Regions from separate parts of the Rhodopseudomonas sp. BAL398 genome, predicted to be linked through region 1. Evidence: predicted binding sites of a transcription regulator. Region 1 holds the regulator's gene; each other region holds the start of a gene.
What was found. Region 1 encodes LexA, which represses DNA repair genes until DNA is damaged. Its sites were predicted from a motif close to TGTTCNNNNTGTGTTCNG; they were not measured.
Positions count from the first base shown of each region.

Region 2: a site for LexA is predicted at 2,037-2,054, ahead of uvrA (excinuclease ABC subunit UvrA). Genes of this name have one in related genera too.
Region 3: a site for LexA is predicted at 2,646-2,663, ahead of RBJ75_RS21150 (helicase-related protein). Genes of this name have one in related genera too.
Region 4: a site for LexA is predicted at 3,190-3,207, ahead of RBJ75_RS14110 (type IA DNA topoisomerase). Genes of this name have one in related genera too.

Region 1 covers NZ_CP133111.1:1,313,977-1,319,255, forward strand. The annotation lists gene RBJ75_RS06260 (HAD-IA family hydrolase) at 101-730, shown strand; gene RBJ75_RS06265 (acyl-CoA thioesterase) at 775-1,254, shown strand; gene RBJ75_RS06270 (hypothetical protein) at 1,305-1,679, opposite strand; gene glp (gephyrin-like molybdotransferase Glp) at 1,903-3,114, shown strand; gene lexA (transcriptional repressor LexA) at 3,281-3,991, shown strand; gene RBJ75_RS06285 (ComEC/Rec2 family competence protein) at 4,004-5,279, opposite strand, start outside.
Region 2 covers NZ_CP133111.1:1,193,260-1,198,538, reverse strand. The annotation lists gene uvrA (excinuclease ABC subunit UvrA) at 1-1,956, opposite strand, end outside; gene RBJ75_RS05620 (outer membrane protein) at 2,226-2,987, opposite strand; gene RBJ75_RS05615 (SDR family oxidoreductase) at 3,186-3,899, opposite strand; gene RBJ75_RS05610 (4-hydroxybenzoate 3-monooxygenase) at 3,990-5,165, opposite strand; gene RBJ75_RS05605 (TetR/AcrR family transcriptional regulator) at 5,253-5,279, shown strand, end outside.
Region 3 covers NZ_CP133111.1:4,481,307-4,486,585, forward strand. The annotation lists gene RBJ75_RS21135 (hypothetical protein) at 29-205, opposite strand; gene rpmB (50S ribosomal protein L28) at 918-1,232, opposite strand; gene RBJ75_RS21145 (DUF3108 domain-containing protein) at 1,524-2,381, shown strand; gene RBJ75_RS21150 (helicase-related protein) at 2,739-5,279, shown strand, end outside.
Region 4 covers NZ_CP133111.1:2,982,790-2,988,068, reverse strand. The annotation lists gene RBJ75_RS14120 (phasin) at 1-107, shown strand, start outside; tRNA gene RBJ75_RS14115 (tRNA-His) at 298-374, shown strand; gene RBJ75_RS14110 (type IA DNA topoisomerase) at 729-3,158, opposite strand; gene RBJ75_RS14105 (restriction endonuclease subunit S) at 3,351-3,935, shown strand; gene RBJ75_RS14100 (hypothetical protein) at 4,025-4,321, shown strand; gene RBJ75_RS14095 (type I restriction-modification system subunit M) at 4,394-5,279, shown strand, end outside.

The sequences.
Region 1 (5,279 bases):
TACCAGCGGTTTAATCAACTTGGTAAGTTCTTTGTCACCATCCGCGCTTCGTCGGTGTCATAGTCTTCGCCGGTTGATCGATACCTTTGATGCAGGATTTATGATGACAATGGATCTCAAGATCGGGGCGGCCGACGCATTGCTGTTCGATCTCGGCCGCGTCGTGATCGATATCGATTTCGAGCGGACGCTGGCGCGATGGGCGCATCATGCCGGCTGTCGTCCGGAAGACCTCGCCATCCGATTTTCCCGCGACGATGTCTATCAGCGTCACGAGCGCGGCGAATTGGACGACGCCGAATTCTTCGCACGGCTGCGCGAGGCGCTCGGACTGACGCTGTCCGACGCACAACTGCTGGACGGCTGGAATGCAACCTTCATCGGCGCAATGCCGGGCATCGTGCCGCTCTTGATGCGCGCGGCCAAGCATGTCCCGCTCTATGCGCTGTCAAACACCAATCCGGCCCATGTCGCGCATTTCTCGCAGCATTTCGCCGATCTGTTGGGACATTTTCGCGACGTGTTCTTGTCGTCCAACATCGGGCTGCGAAAGCCCGATGCGGCGGCCTTCGCCCATGTGGTGGCGGCCATCGGCATCGAGGCCGAGCGCATTGTATTCTTCGACGATCTGATCGAGAACATTGAGGGCGCGCGGGCCTGCGGATTGATCGCCGTGCAGGTCAGGTCGAGCGACGACGTGGCGCGCGCACTGGATGCGTTGGGGTTGTAACCGCCCGGCGACGCTCCGTAGTCGAGACGTGAATGAAGGATCTCATGAGCAGCCCTGCTACCGAATATGACTGGGATTACCCGACCCCCTTCACATTGACGCTGACGCCCGGCGTCGCCGATATCGACGGGCTCAACCACACCAATAATTCGGTCTATGTGCGCTGGTGTGACAGCGTCGGCTGGGCGCATTCGGAAGCACTCGGCCTGAATTTGGCCGACTGGCAGCGGCTCGATCGGGCGATGGCGATCCGTCGCGGCGAATATGACTATCTGCTGCCCAGCGTGCTCGGTGACGAATTGCTGCTCAGCACCTGGATCACGCGCAGCGACGGCCGGCTGATCATGGAACGGCGGTTTCAAATGATCCGGCCGCGCGATCGCGCCACGGTGATGCGCGGCCGCTGGGAATTGGTCTGCATCGAGATCAGCAGCGGCAAGCCGCGTCGGCTGCCGCCGGCGTTCAACGACATCTATCTGCCAGCGATGGTCGCGGTGCCGCCCACGGACCATGCGCCTGACTGAGTGTCCGATCGGCCGCAGCGCGGCTGGCGTCCTGGTATCAAGCCCCCCTGTTATGGGGTCGGCAGACGCTGGCAATCCATCGAATAGACCAATTCGCCCTTGGCGGTGCGTCCGATCGGCTGGCACGGGGCTTGGCCCTGACCGCCGGCACTGGACGTTGCGGCAGGCGCCGTGCCGGCATTCGGCGACGCCGCCACGTCCGCTGGCGCGGCGGCGCTTGCGGCGCGAGGCGCCGCCGCGGGTGCGGCGACAGGCGCCGTCGCGGCGCTGGGCGGCGCGCTGCTTTCCGGCGGGCGATAATCATCGCTGAAGCTCGGCATGGCGCCCTTGCTCCAGTCGTGCCGGATCGAATAGGCGGTGATAAAACCGATCGCCCCGAGGGTGGCGACGATCCGAAACAGCCACTTCGCAAAATTGTCCTGCATCTATGCGCTCCCAATCTTTGCCCGAGAGTTTCAACAGCCGCCGTGACGCTGCTAGAGGGGGCACGCGCCGATCACAATAATGATTTCGTTGGGGATGCGCGACCGCCTCACCATCAGCGCGCGGCGCCTTGCGCAAAGTGCGGCATCGACATAAGCCGGACACCGCGTTACCGCGCCCCACACCATCGTCCCGCAGGCGCGCGAATCCAAACCGGAGACTGACATGGCCCTGATGCCGGTTGCCGACGCCCTGTCGGCGGTGCTCGACGGCGCGCTGCCGCTGCCCGAGGAAAGCGTCGCGCTCGACACCGCGCATCGCCGGGTTCTGGCGCGCGATCTTGCCGCCCTGCGGACCCAGCCGCCACAGCCGATGTCGGCGATGGACGGCTATGCGGTGCGGGCGGCGGATGTCGCCACCGCCGGCGCCAGGCTGCGGGTGATCGGCGAGGTCGCGGCCGGCCGGCCGGCCGATGTGGCACTGCGTGACGGCGAGGCGCTGCGGATCTTCACGGGCGGGGTGATCCCCGCCGGCGCCGACACGGTGGTGATCCAGGAAGACACGCTGCGCGACGGCGACATCGTCACCATCACCGAAGCGGCGCAGCCCGGCCGGCATATCCGCCCGGCCGGAATCGATTTTGAGACGGGCCAGGTGCTGCTGCGCCGCGGAACCAGGCTCAGCGACCGTGATCTATCGCTGGCCGCCGGGATGAACCATCCGATGCTGCCGGTGCATCGGCGCCCATTGGTGGCGATGCTCGCCACCGGCGACGAATTGGTGATGCCGGGCACCGAGCCGGGTCCTGGACAGATCGTCTATTCCAACGGCTATGCGCTGCGGGCATTGGCGCGTGATGAGGGCGCCGAGATCACCGATCTCGGCATCGCCGCCGATACGATGGAGGCCACCACCTCGGCGATCCGGCGGGCACGCGATGCCGGCGCCGATCTGTTGGTCACCACCGGCGGCGCCTCGGCCGGCGACCACGACATGGTCAAACGCGCGCTGGAGGCCGAAGGCGTCGATCTGGCATTCTGGAAGATCGCAATGCGGCCGGGCAAACCGATGATGCATGGCCGGCGCGGGGCGATGGCGGTGATCGGCCTGCCCGGCAATCCGGTGTCGTCCTATGTCTGCGCCTTCCTGTTCATGGTGCCGCTGATCCGGGCGCTGGCGGGACGCCACGAGGTGCACCACGTACCCCAGCCGGCCAAGCTTGGCGGCGACCTTCCCGCCAATGACCAGCGCCAGGACTATGTCCGCGCCCGGCTCGAGATCGACCCGGACGGACAATTGCTGGCGACGCCGGTGCAACGCCAGGATTCCTCGCTGCTGGGCAAGCTCGCCGCGGCGCAGGCCCTGGTGATCCGTTCACCATTCGCCCCGGCGGCCAGCGCCGGTTCGGCCTGTACCATCCTGAAGCTCCCCTTGTAGCAAAAGCTCAAATTGTTACCGGCAAATTATGGGGTTGCAGAACACATATGGAACATATAGTGTTCGTTCATGATTTGTTTCTGGCCGTGCGGTTCTGGCAATCTGCATTTGGGGGCTCTTGTGGCGCCTTGCGGAACATGCGGCGACAGACTGGGGATTGGTCGAGATGCTCACGCGCAAACAATATGAATTGCTGCGATTCATCAACGAGCGGCTGAAGGAAGCCGGCGTCCCCCCCTCGTTCGACGAGATGAAGGATGCGCTGGATTTACGCTCCAAATCCGGCATTCACCGGCTGATCACCGCGCTGGAAGAGCGCGGCTTCATCCGCCGGCTGCCCAATCGCGCCCGCGCCATCGAAGTCATCAAGTTGCCGGAGATGGGCATCAATCCCGGCGGCAACGGCCGTCGCGGCTTCACTCCGAGCGTAATCGAAGGCAATCTGGGCAAGGTTCGCCCCGCCAGCTCCAACCCCGCCGAGGATGATTCCAGCCGCAACGTCTCGGTGCCGGTGATGGGCCGGATCGCCGCCGGCACGCCGATCGAGGCGTTGCAGACCCGCAGCCACACCATCAGCGTGCCGCCCGACATGCTCGGCGCCGGCGAGCACTACGCGCTGGAAGTGCGCGGCGATTCGATGGTCGATGCCGGCATCCTCGACGGCGACATGGCGCTGATCCAGCGCCATGAGAGTGCCGAGACCGGCGACATCGTGGTGGCGCTGATCGACGAGGAGGAAGCCACGCTGAAGCGGTTCCGCCGACGCGGCGCCTCGATCGCGCTGGAGCCAGCCAACGCCTCCTACGAAGTTCGGATCCTGCCGCCGAACCGGGTGCGGATTCAGGGCAAGCTGGTCGGGCTGTATCGTAAATACTGAGGCTGTTCGCGCTCAGTCGGTGTCGCGCTGATCGGTTGGCGCGGGCGTTGCGTCGACCGGCGCCGCGCCCCGCGACGAAGTGCTGATCCGGGCCGTCGTGGCGTTCGGATCGGCCGGCGCCCAGGGCCGATCGGTGCCGCGCGGGCGGACCGCGTCGATTGCCCATCCATCGCCCCCATCGCGGCCGCGCCGCAAGGCCAGCGCGCCGCCGCGGCGCCATTGCTCCGGACCGATCAGCCGCGCCGCGCAATCGTCCGGCGCAGGCAGCGCGCTGACGATCACGGCCGCGCGCGTGCAATCATCGTCCAGCGCCTCCGGGCGCTTCGCCAGCGCCACCAGCGCGCCGTCCGCCAGCGCCGTGACGCAGCCGTCGGCGTCGCAGGATACGTCTTGCGTCAGCGACCCATCGCCGCCCTGGCGCGAATCGCCATCCGCCGCCAGCCATTCCTTGAGCAGGAAGGCGTCGTTGCCGCTCTGCATCAGCCGTAGCCGGCCGTCGGCGCCCCGTACCGCGACTTGCCGGCCGTCATCCGACACCCGCATCGCAGGCTGCGGCTTCAGCAGCGCCCAGCCCGCCGCCACGGCGATCGCCAGCGCACCGGCAAAGCGCAGCGGCGTGCGCAACAGGGCGAGCGCAATCATCCCGATGGTGGCGAGCAGGAGCGCTCCGGTGCCGAACGCCGCGACCCGGCCGATCGCGCCGGGCAGTGCCGCGACCCATTGCGCCACCACGATCATCCAGTCGATGCCGATTTCCATCAGCCGCCAGAACACGCCGTCGAAGCCGAACGGCATCGCCACCAGCCCCAGCAGGCCCGCCGGCATCACCAGGGCCGAGACCACGGGCATTGCCGCCAGATTGGCCAGCACCCCATAGGGGGTGGCGCGGTGGAAGTGAAACGCCGCATAGGGCGTGGTGGCCAGGCCCGCGACCAGCGACGCCAGCGCCAGCATGGCGATCTCGCGGCCGCCCCACAGCGCCGCGCGCGCGGTCGCCGAGTGGTCGGGCGCGGCCAACAGCGCCGGCATCCCAATCTGGACCAGCGCCACCAGCCCCAACGTGGCGGCGAACGACATCTGGAAGCTCGGATGCACCAGGGCTTCCGGCGCGATCAGCAGCACCACTAACGCGGCCACCGCCAGCGTCCGGAAGGTGATGGCGCGGCGATCGACCATCACGGCGATCAGCACCACGGCGGTCATCAAAAACGAGCGCTGCGTCGCCACCTCGGCGCCGGACAGCAGCAGATAGAACGCCGCGGCCGCCAGCGCCGCCGCGGCAGCCGCT
Region 2 (5,279 bases), 120 kb from region 1:
GGCCATCACCTCGCGCGGCGTGCCCTGCGCCACGATATGGCCGCCATGGGTGCCGGCGCCGGGGCCGACATCGACGACATAGTCCGCCGCCAGCACCGCGTCCTCGTCATGCTCGACCACGATCACCGTATTGCCGAGGTCGCGCAGCCGGCGCAGCGTATCCAGCAGGCGGGCGTTGTCGCGCTGGTGCAGGCCGATCGAGGGCTCGTCCAGCACATAGAGCACGCCAGTGAGGCCCGAGCCGATCTGCGAGGCCAGCCGAATCCGCTGGCTCTCGCCGCCGCTCAATGTGCCGGCGGCGCGCGCCAGCGTCAGATAGTTGAGGCCGACATCGAGCAGGAAGGAGAGCCGGTCGCGGATCTCCTTGAGGATGCGGACGGCGATTTCGTTCTGCTGCTTGTTCAGCGCCTTCGGCACCGCCTCGAACCATTCGCCGGCGCGGCGCACCGACAGTTCGGAGACCTCGCCGATATGCTTGCCGCCGATCTTGACGCTGAGCGCCTCGGGCTTCAGCCGGAAGCCGTGGCAGGCCTCGCAGGGCACGTCGGAGAAATATTTGCCGAGCTCCTCGCGCGCCCATTCGCTTTCGGTCTCGTGAAAGCGCCGATCGATATTGGTGACGACGCCCTCGAACGGCTTCTTGGTGTCGTAAGAGCGCACACCGTCCTGATAGGAGAATTTGATCTCGTCATCGCCGGAGCCATGGAGCAGGGCGTTCTGAGTTTTCTTGGGCAGGTCCTTCCACTTGGTGTCGAGGGTGAATTTGTAGAATTTCGCCAGCGCCGTCAGGGTCTGGATGTAATAGGGCGACGACGATTTCGCCCAGGGGGCGATCGCGCCCTTGCGCAGCGTCAACTCCTTGTCGGGGATCACCAGATCGGCGTCGATATGCTGCTCGATGCCGAGCCCGCCACAGGCCGGGCAGGCGCCATAGGGATTGTTGAAGGAGAAAAGTCGCGGCTCGATCTCCGGAATGGTGAAGCCGGACACCGGGCAGGCGAATTTCTCCGAAAACAGGATGCGTTCGGCGCCGGTCTTGTCGTGGATCTTGGCGACCTTCTTCTTGTTACCCTCCCCTTGAGGGGGAGGGTCGGCGCGCAGCGCCGGGGTGGGGTGCGCAGCACTCGCGGCTTCACCCCCTCCCGACCGCTTCGCGGTCGACCTCCCCCCTCCAGGGGGAGGTGAAGCAAGAGCCGCCGGCGCGTCGGCATATTCGATCACCGCGAGGCCCTCGGCGAGTTTCAGCGCGGTCTCGAAGCTTTCGGCCAGGCGCTGGCCGATATCGGGGCGGACCACGATGCGGTCGACCACGACGTCGATGTCGTGGGGGAATTTCTTGTCCAGCACCGGCGCCTCGGCCAGCTCATGGAAGGCGCCGTCGATCTTGACCCGCTGGAAGCCCTTCTTCAGCCATTCCGCCAGTTCCTTGCGGTATTCGCCCTTGCGGCCGCGCACCACCGGCGCCAGCAGATAGAGCCTTGTGCCCTCCGGCAGCGCCAGCACCCGATCGACCATCATGGATACGGTCTGGCTTTCGATCGGCAGGCCGGTGGCGGGCGAATAGGGCACGCCGACGCGGGCCCACAAGAGGCGCATGTAATCGTAGATCTCGGTGACGGTACCGACCGTGGAGCGCGGATTCTTCGAGGTGGTCTTCTGTTCGATCGAGATCGCCGGCGACAGCCCGTCGATCTGGTCGACGTCGGGCTTCTGCATCATTTCGAGGAATTGCCTGGCATAGGCCGACAGCGATTCGACGTAGCGGCGCTGGCCCTCGGCATAGATGGTGTCGAAGGCCAGCGAGGATTTGCCGGAGCCGGACAGGCCGGTGAACACCACGAGCTTGTCGCGCGGGATCTCCAGATCGACATTTTTGAGATTGTGCTCGCGGGCGCCGCGGATGGTGATCGCGCGCAACGCAGTGGCCTGCCGCTTCGCCTTGATGATTTCGTCCATGAGAATTCCCAGACGCGAACGACGCGCCGCATTCGGGCGCATCGCCGGATAACCGGGGCTGACGCCAATTGGCTCAAGTCTGGAACATAGGAAGAACGTGAGGCGATTGCCAGTGCTGCGTCGCAGCCATCAACCATTTCTTGGCAAGACGGCTGGGCGGAACGCAAGCGAGGGCAGAGCGGCAGCCGCGAGCCAGCGCGCTCGGCCCCCCACACACAACAAAGCCGGCACGAGGCCGGCCTGCTGCACTCAAATCAGATCAAAGCCGCTCAGTAGCGCGCGACCGCCGGACCGCCCCAGCGATAATTGATCCGGGCGGTGACGACATCGAGGTCCTGCTTGACGTTTTCGACCACACCGGTCGGCGCCAGGAAGAACCCGCCGAAGGTCACGTCGCGGCTGCCCATGAAGGCATGCTGATAGTCGATCGCGGCCGACCAGTTCGGGGTGAAGCCATATTCCACGCCGGCGCCCACGGTGCCGCCCCAGCGGGTTTCCGATCCGGTGCTCAGCGGCGCAGCAGCTCCGGTAAAGCCGAAATCATATTTGTCGTGCACCACCGCGGCGCCGCCTCGCACATAGAGCAGGGCGTTGTTCCAGGCATAGCCGATGCGGCCGGTGAACATGCCGAAGGAATCGACCTTGGAGCGATTGGTGGTGCCAGGCAGCGGCGCCGCCGGATCGTTGGAGCCTTTCAGGTCGGCCCAGTTGCCCTGGGCATCGACACCGAACACCCAGGAGCCGGTCTGCCAATTATAGCCGATCTGGCCGCCTGCGGTGCCGCCGTCGGCATCGTGACAACCTTCGGAAACCGCCGCGACGCGCGCGGTGGGGCTGCCGACATAATCCCAGCAGCTCCGGCTCGAGGCCCAGCCGCCATTGGCGCCGATATAGAAGCCGCTCCAGTCGTAGACCGCAGCCAGCATCGGCGGCGCTTTGGTGTAGGGACGCGCGGCGAGATCGGCGGCGAATGAGGGCGAGGCCAGTCCCAGCGCGGATGCCGCGGCCAGTCCCAACACCAATGATTTGATTGCCTGCCGCACCGTGATCTCCCCGGGTCGCGATTGAACGTGTCACACATTAGCCTAAATCGCGGCCGGCGCTGTAGCGCCCAGGCCACACTGACCAACTGCGCTGCGGGGGCGTTGCGGGGCAGGCCGGGCGAAAACTATCGCCCCAGACAGCCGTCACGAGGCCTGTCAGGTACGACCCAACATTGCCACGGAGGATCATCCAGCCCCGGTTCCGCCGTCCACAACATAGGTCGCACCGGAAACGAAGGCGTTCCTTGCAACCAGCGCGATCACGTCGGCCACCTCCTGCGGCCGTCCGACTCGGCCCACCGGCAGCCTGGACCCGACATCATCGAAAAACGCCTGGCGTGCATCGTCCGGCATAAAATCCCACAGAGGAGTGTCGATCAGGCCGGGACTGACCGCGTTGACGCGAATCGGCGCCAACTCGGCCGCAAGCGTCGGGATCGCGCTTTCCAGGGCACCGTTGACCGTGGCGGGACCAACGGCACCCGGCGTGACGGAACGTGCCGAGCCGGCCGTGACGAGGGTGATGGAGCCTTTCGGCTTCATATGATTGGCGGCGACCTGCGTCACTAGGAGCTGGGCGAACGCCTTCTCCTCGAACGCCGCCATCACGTCATGCAGGTCGATGTCGAGGAAGCGGCCGATGCCTTTGCTTCCACCGACGCAGACAACCACCGTATCAACCGACCCAGTGGCTTCAAACACCCGCGAGACGGCATCGCGATCGCGCGCGTCCGCGACGGCAGTCTTGACCCCACCGATCCGCTCTGCCGCGGCGGCGAGGCGGCCGGCATCGCGGCCGACGATCGTCACCGCGTCGCCCTGCTTGGCGAGAAGTGCTGCGGTGGCCTCGCCGATCCCGAGGCTGCCGCCGAAGATGACGCTGGTTCGGGTTTCGCTCATTTCGCTATCCTTCTGCCGATGGGCGATGAGGCCAATCCGGAGCCAGCCTGGCCGGCGCTCATTCGTATGAGGAGGTTGGCGACCGCCGGATCACGCGAGCCCGCGCAGGTAATCGCTGTGGAGGCGAGCGGCGGCGGGTGAGGTGAACAGCTCGTCCAGTCGAGCGCGAGCCGTCATCTGCCGGAACGCCCCGTGCTGCGCGGGATCGCCGCCATCATGCATGGTGTCGGTGAGCCAGGCGCTGAATTCCTGATACCGCCAGACGCGCGGCATGACCGTGTCCGAGTAGCATTCGATCCCGGAGGTGTTTGCGCCCTTCACAGCGTTGGTCAGGGCATCTGCGAGCACGTCCACGTCGTACAGGGCCATGTTCATGCCCTTGCCGCCGGTGGGAGGGACGAGATGCGCGGCATCGCCGGCCAGGAAGAGGTTGCGATACTGCATCGGGTAATGAATCACCGAGCGTAGCGGCACGACCTCCTTCGTCAGCACCGGAGCGGTCTTGATGGTGTCGTCATTCAGCCGCAGGCGGATTTCGTCCCAGATCCGCTCATCAGGCCAGTCTTCGGGCCCATCGCTCACCGGGCATTGCAGATAGTAGCGGCTACGCTCGGGCCCGCGCGGGATCTGGGAGACGAAGCCCCTGTCGCTCGTTCCCATGATCGCAGGGCCGGCGGCCGGGGCCTCGACCAGCGACGCCAGCCATGCGTAACCGAATTCGTGGCTGACTGTCGTCAATACGTCGGCGGGGATCGAGGCGCGGCTGACCCCGTGATCGGCGTCGCAGCCGGCGATGAAGTCGCAGGTCAGGCTATGTGTCTCTCCGGCGCGATCGTATTGGACGCGGGGACGTTCACCCTCCTCATTGCTGATCCGCACGTCGCTTACTGCGAACCGAACGTCCCCGCCCATATTGTCGATGAGCTCGCGCATGAGGTTGGCGACGAGCATCTGTTGCGTGCAGAAGCGCCCCTCGCTGCCGTCGTCGCTCGTCACGGTGAAGACGCGCCCGACGCCGTTGACCCGATAGTCGATCGTCTGCGTGACGGGGCCTGCCAGAAGCTTGTCGGCGAGGCCGCGCCGCTCGAACATCCTGACGCTGCTCGCATCTACGGCGCCGGCCCGCTGGCGCGCCTGGATCGTGGCACGGTCGCGCCGCTCCAGCACGACGCACGCCACGCCTTCGTTGCCAAGGAAGGTCGCCAGCGCCAGACCCGCGGTTCCTCCTCCGATGATGACGACGCTCGTTTCTTCCGTGCTGGCCATGGCCGCTGCTCCTTGTCCGTGATGTGAACAGAAAATATAAGCTAATGCTTGCGTTCGCTAATCACATGGCGGGAGGAGATCTGCGCGATGGCGCGAAAGCCTGACTTGGCGTTG
Region 3 (5,279 bases), 2.8 Mb from region 1:
GCTTGTCGGCTGCGGCAATCGGCAAAGCTTAGCCCAGCGCTTCCGCGCGCTCGCCATGCTCGACCCCTGCATGCTCTTGCACGTCGAGGCATTTGATCAGCTGGGTCAGGACAGTGCGGTCTTCATCGGGAAGCGCGCCGCACAGCAACTGCCGGAATAATTTCAAGTTCGCATCGAGATTGTTTTCGAGATCATAATCGTTCATCGCACACCATCCCCGAATTGGAATAGGGAGAGAGCTGTCTCACTCTCGATCATCGCTGTCATTGGCGATGCGATTATCACGCAATATTACGAGGGCAACAATCGATTTGTCGGTTCGGTTACGGACTCTGAGAGCCCTTCGCACCTCCGTATGATTACTTAAGCGCGGCGCTCGCGGTACTGAAGTAAGGTCGGCGTGCCTTGTTGCCGCTTTGCAGCAAATAGCAACGTCTGCATGGTGGTCGACGCGACCGCTGATCGTGGCGTTCATCGATGAGCTGATGCGGGATCGAATAAGCGTCGTCACGCGTGCGGTGCGAGCGCCAATGCTGCGTTGCGCCATCGACGCCGCACTAATCATATGCCGCAATGCGGCGGTTTGCCGTGTGGGTCGAAAGTGCGCGCGGCAATGAAATCAATCCGCGGAATGCCGTGTAGTTGCGGCTGTGTCGCCGCCAGCATGCGGGCTGCTCGCAGAGCGCGGGTAGAACGGCCGCGTCAGCCGTGACGCAGGCGCGCGCATCAATGCTTGCGGCCGCGCGGCGTCGGGACTCCGTGCATGGATCGGATCGGTCGCAGCGCCATCGCGACGCCGAGATCGAGTGCGCCAGCGAGCTTCCCTGAAAAAGAGAGCTTCCCTGAAAACAAAACCGGCCGGATCTTGCGATCCAGCCGGGTTCAAATTCGATCGATCAGTCGGTGGTGCCGAAGCCTCAGCTGGCGGCGGCGACCGGAGCCGCGGGTTCGGCGGCTTTCTTCTTGGCGATCGCGCGCTTGATGTCGACGGCCTTCTGCGACAGCTCGGCGTCCTTGGCCTTCAGCAGGAAGGCGTCGAGCCCGCCGCGATGGTCGACGCTCTTCAGCGCATTGGTCGAGACCCGAAGCCGCACCGGGCGGCCCAGCGCGTCCGACAAGAAGGTCACATTGACCAGATTGGGCAGGAACCGCCGCCTGGTCTTGATATTCGAGTGGCTGACCTTATTGCCCGTTTGGACACCCTTGGCGGTCAGTTCGCAGCGCCGGGACATGGCGAAAATCCTCTGTCATCCCCGTCGGCCCACTAGCAGGCGCGGGGGTTGTAAAATCACGTCCATTTCAGGAACCGGGGACCTATAAGCGGGACGGCGTCCAGCGTCAAGTTATCAGCCGCGCAACAGTGGCCTGCCCGCCGGGTCAAGCTGCTGCAGGGGGCCGGGTGCATGGCGGTTTCCCTCGCGGCCTCAACCATATAGCATCATATAAAGGACGCATTCGTTGCAAAATGATGGTCCGAGATCGAGGCGCGCATGACGTGCCCCAGACAGGACCTCCCGTCAGTGATCAATCTCCCCAGCCTGTCGTTTGCCCAGCGGACCCTTCCCGCCTTGGCGCTTGTTGTCGGGCTGGCGGCGCCGTTCGGCGAAGCCGCGGCGCAGGGCAAGCTCGACGCGCGCTACGAGGCGTCGCTGGCCGGAATCGTCATCGGCAAGGGCGCCTGGATGATCGAGATCGACGCCGATCAATATTCGGCCTCCGCCAACGGCGGCACGTCGGGGCTTCTGCAGGCCTTTGCCGGCGGCAAGGGCAGCGGTGAATCGCAGGGCCGGATCGTCAATGGCCAATTGGTGCCGATGAGCTATGCGGCGTCCACCACGTCAAAAAGGAAAACGGAATCGATTCGGATGACCTTGGTGGGCGGCAATGTGAAGGATTACGCCATCACCCCGACCCCGCCGGTCGACGCCGATCGCATTCCGGTCACCGAGGCGCACCGTCGCGGCGTGTTTGATCCGATGACCGGCTCATTCCTGCGGGTGCCCGGCACCGCCGACCCGATCAGCGCCGATGCCTGCCGTGCCTCGACGCCGATCTTCGACGGCCGGATGCGTTACGATCTCAAATTCGAATTCAAGCGGATCGAAACCGTCAAGGCGGAAAAGGGCTATCACGGCCCTGCCGTGGTGTGCGCGCTGTATTTCGCGCCGATTTCCGGATACATCGCCGACCGTACGGCGATCAAATATCTGATCCGCCAGCGCGATATGGAAGTCTGGCTGGTGCCGATCGCCGGCACCCGCGTGCTGGTCCCGTTCAAGATCAAGATCCCGACGCCGCTGGGCAATGCCGTGCTCGAGGCGACCCAGTTCAACACCCAGGCAAGCCCCGCCGTACCGAAAGCGACTGCCAAAACCCAATAGGCGCATCGCGCGACGGAAACCGAATCGGGTCGGCGGCGCCGCGCTCCGTCGCAGCCTCACCGCCACGCCATCGCAACATCCCGGGAGCGGAATGATGTTGACTCCGGGGGCAATCACCGAACGCATGGTCATTAAGACCGCTGTTCAAATCCAGACGACCGCCAGCCCAGGGCTCTCCGAGTCTGGTGGCATTCTCGAACGCCGGGGCGAGATGTGGTGGGGAACAAAGTCCGGAACGGTCGAGTCACCGATTCGGGCGCGTTTCGTTCCGGACTCGTTCCAAAGCTTAAAATGCGACGTCGGATGCGTCGCATTGTGAAACACTTATGACCGCAAGCGACGCAGAAAATCAATAAAATGGCCTTTTCCTCTCCCCCGCCGTGGTTTGCGAGCGATCGCGCTCCTGGCGCCGGCGTGACCGCGGTTCTCGGACCGACCAACACCGGCAAGACACATCTGGCGATCGAGCGGATGGTGGCGCATTCCTCGGGCATCATCGGATTGCCGCTGCGGCTGCTGGCGCGCGAGGTCTACAACAAGATCGTCGCCCGGGTCGGCGAAAGCGCGGTGGCGTTGGTCACCGGCGAGGAGAAGATCAAGCCGCCGAAGGCGCGCTATTGGGTCTCCACCGTGGAGGCGATGCCGCGCGATCTCGACGTCTCGTTCCTCGCTGTCGATGAAATCCAGATCGCCGCCGATCTGGAGCGCGGCCATGTCTTCACCGATCGGCTGCTGCATCGGCGCGGCCGCGACGAGACGCTGCTGTTGGGCGCCGCGACGATGCGGCCGATCATCGAGCGGCTGCTACCCGGCGCCAGCATCGTGACGCGGCCGCGGCTGAGCCAGCTGGAATTCGCCGGCGACCGCAAGATCACCAGGCAGCCGCGCCGCACCGCGATCGTGGCCTTCTCGGCCGACGAGGTCTACGCCATCGCCGAATTGATCAAGCGCCAGCATGGCGGCGCCGCCGTGGTGCTGGGCTCGCTCAGCCCGCGCACCCGCAACGCCCAAGTGGCGATGTTTCAGTCCGGCGACGTCGATTATCTGGTGGCCACCGACGCCGTCGGCATGGGCCTCAATCTCGACGTTGACCACGTCGCTTTCGCGTCCGACCGCAAATATGATGGCTATCAGTTCCGCCGCCTGACCCCGTCGGAATTTGGCCAGATCGCCGGCCGTGCCGGCCGCGCCACCCGCGACGGCACCTTCGGCACCACCGGGCGCTGCGCGCCGTTCGAGCCCGAACTGGTCAACGCGCTGCAAAATCACACCTTTGACAGCGTGAAGGTGCTGCAATGGCGCAATGCCAAGCTGGATTTTTCCTCGCTCGCCGCATTGCAGGTGTCGCTTGCCGAGAGCCCGACGCACAACGCGTTGACCCGTGCGCCGATCGCCGAGGACCTGCGGGTGCTCGAACACGCCGCGCGCGATGCCGAAATCCGCGATATCGCTCATGGCCCCGCCGCGGTGGAGCGGCTCTGGGACGCCTGTCAGATTCCGGACTACCGCAAGGTCGCGCCGGCCGCACACGCCGAACTGGTGACGACGCTGTACGGATTTCTAATGCAAAAGGGCAAAATTCCGGATAGCTGGTTCGCGGCCCAGATTGAACAGGCCGATCGAACCGATGGTGGAATCGACACGCTGTCGGCCCGGATCGCGCAGATCCGGACTTGGACTTTCGTCGCCAATCGTCCCGATTGGCTCGCGGATCCCGAACATTGGCAGGGAATTTCGCGAGAAGTCGAAAATAAATTGTCCGATGCGTTGCACGAAAGGCTCACGGAGCGTTTCGTTGATCGTCGGACCAGTGTATTGATGCGCCGCCTGCGGGAAAATACGATGTTGAATACTGAAATTGGTAAAACTGGCGAAGTGATCGTGGAGGGCCATGTAATTGGCCGCCTCGACGGATTCACATTCGCGCCCGACGCCGCCGAGGCTGGTTCGGATGCGAAAGCCTTGCAGGCGACCGCCCAAAAGGCTCTGGCCGGCGAAATTGACGCCCGCGCCGAGAAATTGGCGGCCGCGCCGGACGACCAATTCGTGCTCGCCTCCGACGGCACCGTGCGCTGGACCGGCGATGCGGTGGCCAAGCTGGTAGGGGCCGATGATGTTTTGCACCCGCGATTGCGGATCGTCGCCGACGATCGCCTGACCGGCGCGCCGCGCGAAGCGGTGCAGGCCCGGCTCGACCTGTGGCTGAAAGCCCATATCGAAAAGCTGCTGGGGCCGTTGTTCGATCTGACCAAGGCCGAGGATGTCACCGGCATCGCCCGCGGCATCGCATTCCAGCTGATCGAGGCGCTCGGCGTCATCGAGCGGCAGAAGATCGCCGCCGAGATGAAGGATCTCGACCAGCCCTCGCGCGCCACCTTGCGCAAATATGGCGTCCGCTTCGGCGCCTATCACATCTATATGCCGGGACTGCTGAAGCCCGCCGCGCGCGCTTTGGCGACGCTGCTGTGGGCGCAGAAGCAGGACAATGTCGATATGTCGGCGCTGTCCGGCGCGCAGCATCTGGCCGGCAGCGGCCGGACCTCGTTCCCGGTCGACAAATTGCTGGACCGCGACGCCTATCGCACGCTGGGCTACCGGCAATGCGGCGAACGCGCCGTCCGTGTCGATATTCTGGAGCGGCTCGCCGACCTGATTCGTCCGGCGCTGGCGTGGCGCGAAGGCTCGCACGGCGAAAAGCCGGCCAGCGCCTTCGATGGCCGCGGCTTCGTCGTGACCCAGGCGATGACCTCGCTGACCGGATCGGCTGGCGAGGATTTCGCCTCGATCCTGCGTGCGCTCGGCTATCGGATGGAGAAGAAGCCGCCGCTGCCGCCGGCACCGCCGAAGGCCGCCACCGAACCCGCGACCGTCACGCCGCAGACCGCTGCGATGACTGAA
Region 4 (5,279 bases), 1.7 Mb from region 1:
TGACCGCCCAGACCAAGGATCTTGCCGAATTGACCCAGAAGGTGGCGGCCGAGACCGTCGAGCCGATCAAGGCCAACGCCTCGAAAATGTTCAAGCCCGCCGCCTGATCCGGCCGCTCTGACAATGGCTGCAAAGCCCGGGCCCGGCCCGGGCTTTTTGCTGCGGCTTTCGGTTCAAAGCCGATTTTGCCACAATGATGCTGCGACATTCGTTATCCGGCCACACGCGGCCTTGCCAAAGCCGGGCGTTGCACCTAGTTTCCCGCCGTTCGCGACCCGGCAACGGGCGCTGAAGGATGCAGTTGTAGCTCAGTTGGTTAGAGCGCCTGTCTGTGGAACAGGAGGTCGGTGGTTCGAGCCCACCCAACTGTACCAGCAAAATCAAGCACTTACTGCAAATCTGCTATAGCTGACATTTTGACTAGCTACCATCTAGCAACCACTTCGACCGCAAAGTGGTTATGCATGTCCGAGCGCTTCGGACATAATATTGGGTGACCGCTGTCGTGAATATCGACGCCGAGGCAGCGCTGAGGCAATTGATCCAGACACTGGCGAATGACCACCCCGCGTCTCAAAGCAATTCTCCCCGCAAATCTCCATGGCGCCATCTTGCCGCTTTGAATACCGGCGCTGGGCACATCGGCTGGAATTCACTGCAGTCGAAGCATCGTCAGAACGCCGCGGATGAAGCTCGGTCAATACCCGGCTGGCTATGGGGGCAAGCCGCTATAGCCATCCCCGCTCGCTGAATGCGGCAAGATCGACTCCCGGCGGAGCGAACCAGCCCCCATTGCGATAACGCGCGCCGAGCTTGAGCGCGACTTCCTTGTTGCCATAGGGAATTCGCAGCGCCGTGGCGGTTGCAGAATTCGGTGTCGGTGGCGCCGCGTCGGCAGGCGCCTCAACCTTCGATTTTCGAACTCTCTTCGGCGACGTCATTGAGCGGGAGGCGCTCTTCCCGGCGGTCCTAACAGCAGCCTTGCGATGACCGTTTCGTCGCTTCGTGCCCCTGTTCAGATCGATCCATGCGGCCATCGCGACGGCGTCGGTCTTGGCCGGATCAGGCACGACGATGCCCTTCGCGATCGCGATTTTCCTGGCGTAGGACAATTGCGCCGAACTCACCGGTTTGGGTTCGGCCGTCGCGTTCAAATTGCCATCGGCCTTCTTGGGTGCGTGTTGCTTCAGAAAGGCACCGCAGATCGATATCGACGTCTTGTAGCCGGAAGGCGGTTTGATGCCGAGTTGCCGGGCGAGGCTGTCGGCATAGCGCTTCATCGCTGCCGTCGGCGGAAAAGATCGGGCGGAACCGGCTGCCGCATCACCGAGCAAAGCCGGGCCTCCAGCGGCGGAGCTCTCGGTCAGCTTGCCGATGATGCGTTGCGCGACATTGCAGACCGCGTCGATCGCGCCGAGCATCTCCTGCTTGCCGATCACGACGTCGTCGAGCAGGCATTCGAGTTGCGCGGTCACGCCGGGATCGACCAGCGCCGGATCGGCCTGTTGCAGAATGCCGAACAGCGATAGGCCGGCTTCGGTGGGCACGATGTGTTTGCCCTGGATCACCAGGAACGCCTGCTTCTTCAGCCCGCCGATGATCTCGGCGCGGGTCGCCGGCGTGCCGATGCCCTTGGCTTCCTTCAGGCGCTCGCGCAGCGTCTCGTCGTCGACGAAGCGCCAGGCATTTTGCATGGCTTCGATCAGCGTACCTTCATTGTAGCGCGGCGGCGGCCGGGTTTCCTTGTCCTCGATTCTGGGATCCTGCAGCCGCGCCGTCTCGCCATCGCGCAGCGGCGGCAGCAATTGCGCCTCGTCGCCCTTTTCCTCCGCGGGTTGCCACTCCGGAAAGGCGGCCCGCCAGCCGAGCTCGATCGGCTGGCGGCCGGCGGCCCGAAATTCGAAGCCGGCCACATCGAGCGTTGCGGTGGTCTGCCGGTAGCGAAAGTCGGGCATCAGCGCGGCCAGATAGGCCCGCGCGATCACGTCGAACAATTTCTTCTCGTCGGGCGACAGCCGCGGCCAGATCTCCTTCAGCTTGTCGATGGTGTTGACGTTGGGAATGACGGCGTGATGGCTCGCGCCCTGCAGTCCCTTGTCGTAAAAGCTGCCACTCGCTCCCCTGCGGATCACCGGCTGGTCGGGCACCGGGATCGCGCCGAATGCTTGCCCCGCCTGCAGTCCGGCGACGATCCGCGGCACGTCCGAGATCAGGCTCTGCGGCAGGTAGCGCACCTCGGCGCGCGGGTAAGTGATGATCTTCTTGCCCTGGCCGTCATAAAGCGACTGCGCCACTTCGAGCGTCTTGCTGGCCGGCCAGCCGAAGCGCGAGCCGCAGAGTTTTTGCAGCGACGGCAGATCGTGCAGTCTCGGCGGTCCTTGCCGCTTGTCCTCGACGCGCACCGCGAGCGGACCGGCGAAATCACGCGCGGCCTCGACGACGGCCTCGGCAACCTCGCGCCGCGTCATCCGTTCCCGAGGCGCGTGCCGGATCTGGAATTGCCCGCCGGCAACTTGTGCGGTGGCGACGATTTCGAAATAGGCGAGGGGGACAAAACTGCGAATTTCCAACTCGCGCCGGCACACGATTGCCAAGGTCGGTGTCTTCACCCGTCCGACGCCAATCACCCGCCGCGCACCCTGCGCCAGGGTGACGGTTGCGGTGCGGGTCAGCGACAGATTGTAGATCTGGTCGGCCTGCCGGCGCGCCACCGCGGCGGCGTAGAGCCGCGCGTAGTCGGCGTTGGGCTTTGCGGTTTCGAACGCCGCGCGGATGGTCTGCGAATCCTGCGCGGTGAACAGCACGCGCATGACTTCGCCACGATATTTGTAGTGCTCGAGAATCTCCTGGCCGATCAACTGGCCTTCGCGGTCGCAATCGGTCGCAAGCCAGACGCGCTTGGCGGTGCGAAGCGCGTCTCGGATCGCTTTGAGCTTGGCGGCCTTGTTGCCGCCCGAGGCCGGACGGGTGTCGTAGAGGCCTTCGGGCCGCAACAGGATCGGCGACCACCGCTTCCAAGCCGGCACCACATCCTCAGGCTCCAGCAGGTCGAACAGATGACCCTCGGCCGGCAGGATCTCGCCGTAGCGACCACCGACGGCTCCCCGGACGTCTTTCGCCTGGCTGGTCTTCTCGGTGATGACGATCTGATCGGGCATGATGCTGAACGGCGGCTTCCCTAACTTCCAACGGAACGTACAGGGAACATGCGGGGCGATTCAAGCAGGCCCTTCAATATTGCCGCCCGAGTTTCGTTTTATTTGTCGGAAAGAGCCTACTGCGTAGTATTTGACTCACCGTGCGACTCACGGTAGGGATTGAATATTATCTGACCGAAAGGCTCTACTGCGTTGAAAATGCCGCTCGCCAACATCTGCAAGGTCCGCTCCGGGATCGCCTTTCGGGAGGCCATTCGCCATGTTGAGGGCGCGCCAATCTCGATCGTCCAGGCAGGTGATATTGGCGCGGACGGTCTGATCGATCCCGCCGGTTTGTTGAGGGTTACGGCGGTGCCGATGCAAGGCGAGCTTCCTGTTCTGGCGCCCGATGAAGTCCTGCTTCAGTCGCGCGGCCAAACCTATCGGGCTGCCCTCGTGCCGTGCCACGTCGGGCCGATGGTCGCCACGGCGAGCGTCCTCGTCATCACCCCGGGCACTGCCATCCATCCATCTTATCTGGTTCACTTCCTCAACGACCCGATGACGCAAGTCGAACTGCGCACACTCGCGACCGGCGCCACCATCGCCAACCTGAAGAGGAGCGCTGTCGAGCAACTGGCTGTGCTCGTCCCGTCACGGGAGGATCAGCAGAGAATCGTCGCGCTAGGGGAGACCTTGCGCCAGCAATCGCGGATCGAAGCTCGCCTTGGCGAACTTCGCCGCACTCAGCTTCGCGCGCTCTTGGAAGAGCGGGCGGAGAGGAACCGAGGACGTTAGCGCGCCCCCGGTTCCTTAACCGGTCTGGTCAGGCGTTAGCGCGCCCCCAGGCCATGTCCTAGGACTGCTAGAACGAAAGACATCTAACAATGGGAATCAATATCGGCAACTACACGTTTGACGGCATCTATTCGTCGCCTGCCCATCTGGCCGACCGCTCCGGCGTTTACGCCGTGCTCGGCGCCACGATGACCGGCCAGAAGGTCGTCGACATCGGCGAATCGGGCTGGATCCGGACCCGCATTCAGGCACACGACCGGGCTCCGGCGTGGGCGCGGCAGGGCCTGCCGCTCTCTTACGCCGCGCTCTATTGCGACGAAACCTCCCGGATGCGGATCGAACGCGAGTTGCGGGCCCGATTTAATCCGCCTTGCGGAGATCGCTGAGGCAACTGCCACAAGCACGGGCAGGGGCGATGTGTGGTATACGCCCCTGCCGCCCGACTGTTGTCGGATCAAATGAGAGAGAATCGCGTGACCAACAAGATCACTCAAGCCGAGAAGACTTCCATGGATGACATCAAGCGTGTCGCCTGGGCGGCCTGCAACACTTTCCGCGGGTTGATCGACCCAGCCGAGTATAAAGACTACATCCTGATCATGCTGTTCCTGAAGTTCATCTCGGACGTCTGGAAGCAGCAACTCGAAGACAATCTCCGAGACCTCAAGGGCGACGAAGTCCGTGTGATGCGGCGCATGCAGCGTGAGCGCTTCGTGATGCCCGAGGGGTCGACCTTCGATGAACTCTATGCCGCGCGCGATTCCGACAACATCGGCGAGCGCGTCGATATCGCGCTCGAAGCGATCGAGAACACCAACAAGGCGAAGCTCGGCGGCGTATTCCGCAATGTAAGCTTCAACTCCGCGACCAAGCTCGGCGAGACGAAGGACCGCAATCGCCGCATCAAGAACGTGCTCGAAGATTTCGCCAAGCTCGACCTTCGGCCGGGCCATGTCGTCGAGGATGAGGCCATAGGTGAAGCTTATATCTATCTCATCGAGCGCTTTGCTTCCGAGGCCGGCAAGAAGGCGGGCGAATTCTATACGCCCCTGCAGGTGAGCCATGTTCTCGCGAAGCTGGTTGCGCCGCAGCCCGGAGAGCGCATTTGCGATCCGGCCTGCGGCTCTGGTTCGCTTCTCATCGAGACGGCGTACGCAGTTGGCAGCAAGGACTTCGCGCTGTTCGGGCAAGAGGTCAATGGCGGCACCCACGCGCTCGCCAAGCTCAACATGTTCCTGCACGACATCGACGGTGCCCGCATTGAGTGGGGCGACACGCTGAATAACCCGCTGCTGGTCGAGGCTGATCAGCTCGCGGTGTTCGATGTCGTGGTTGCCAATCCGC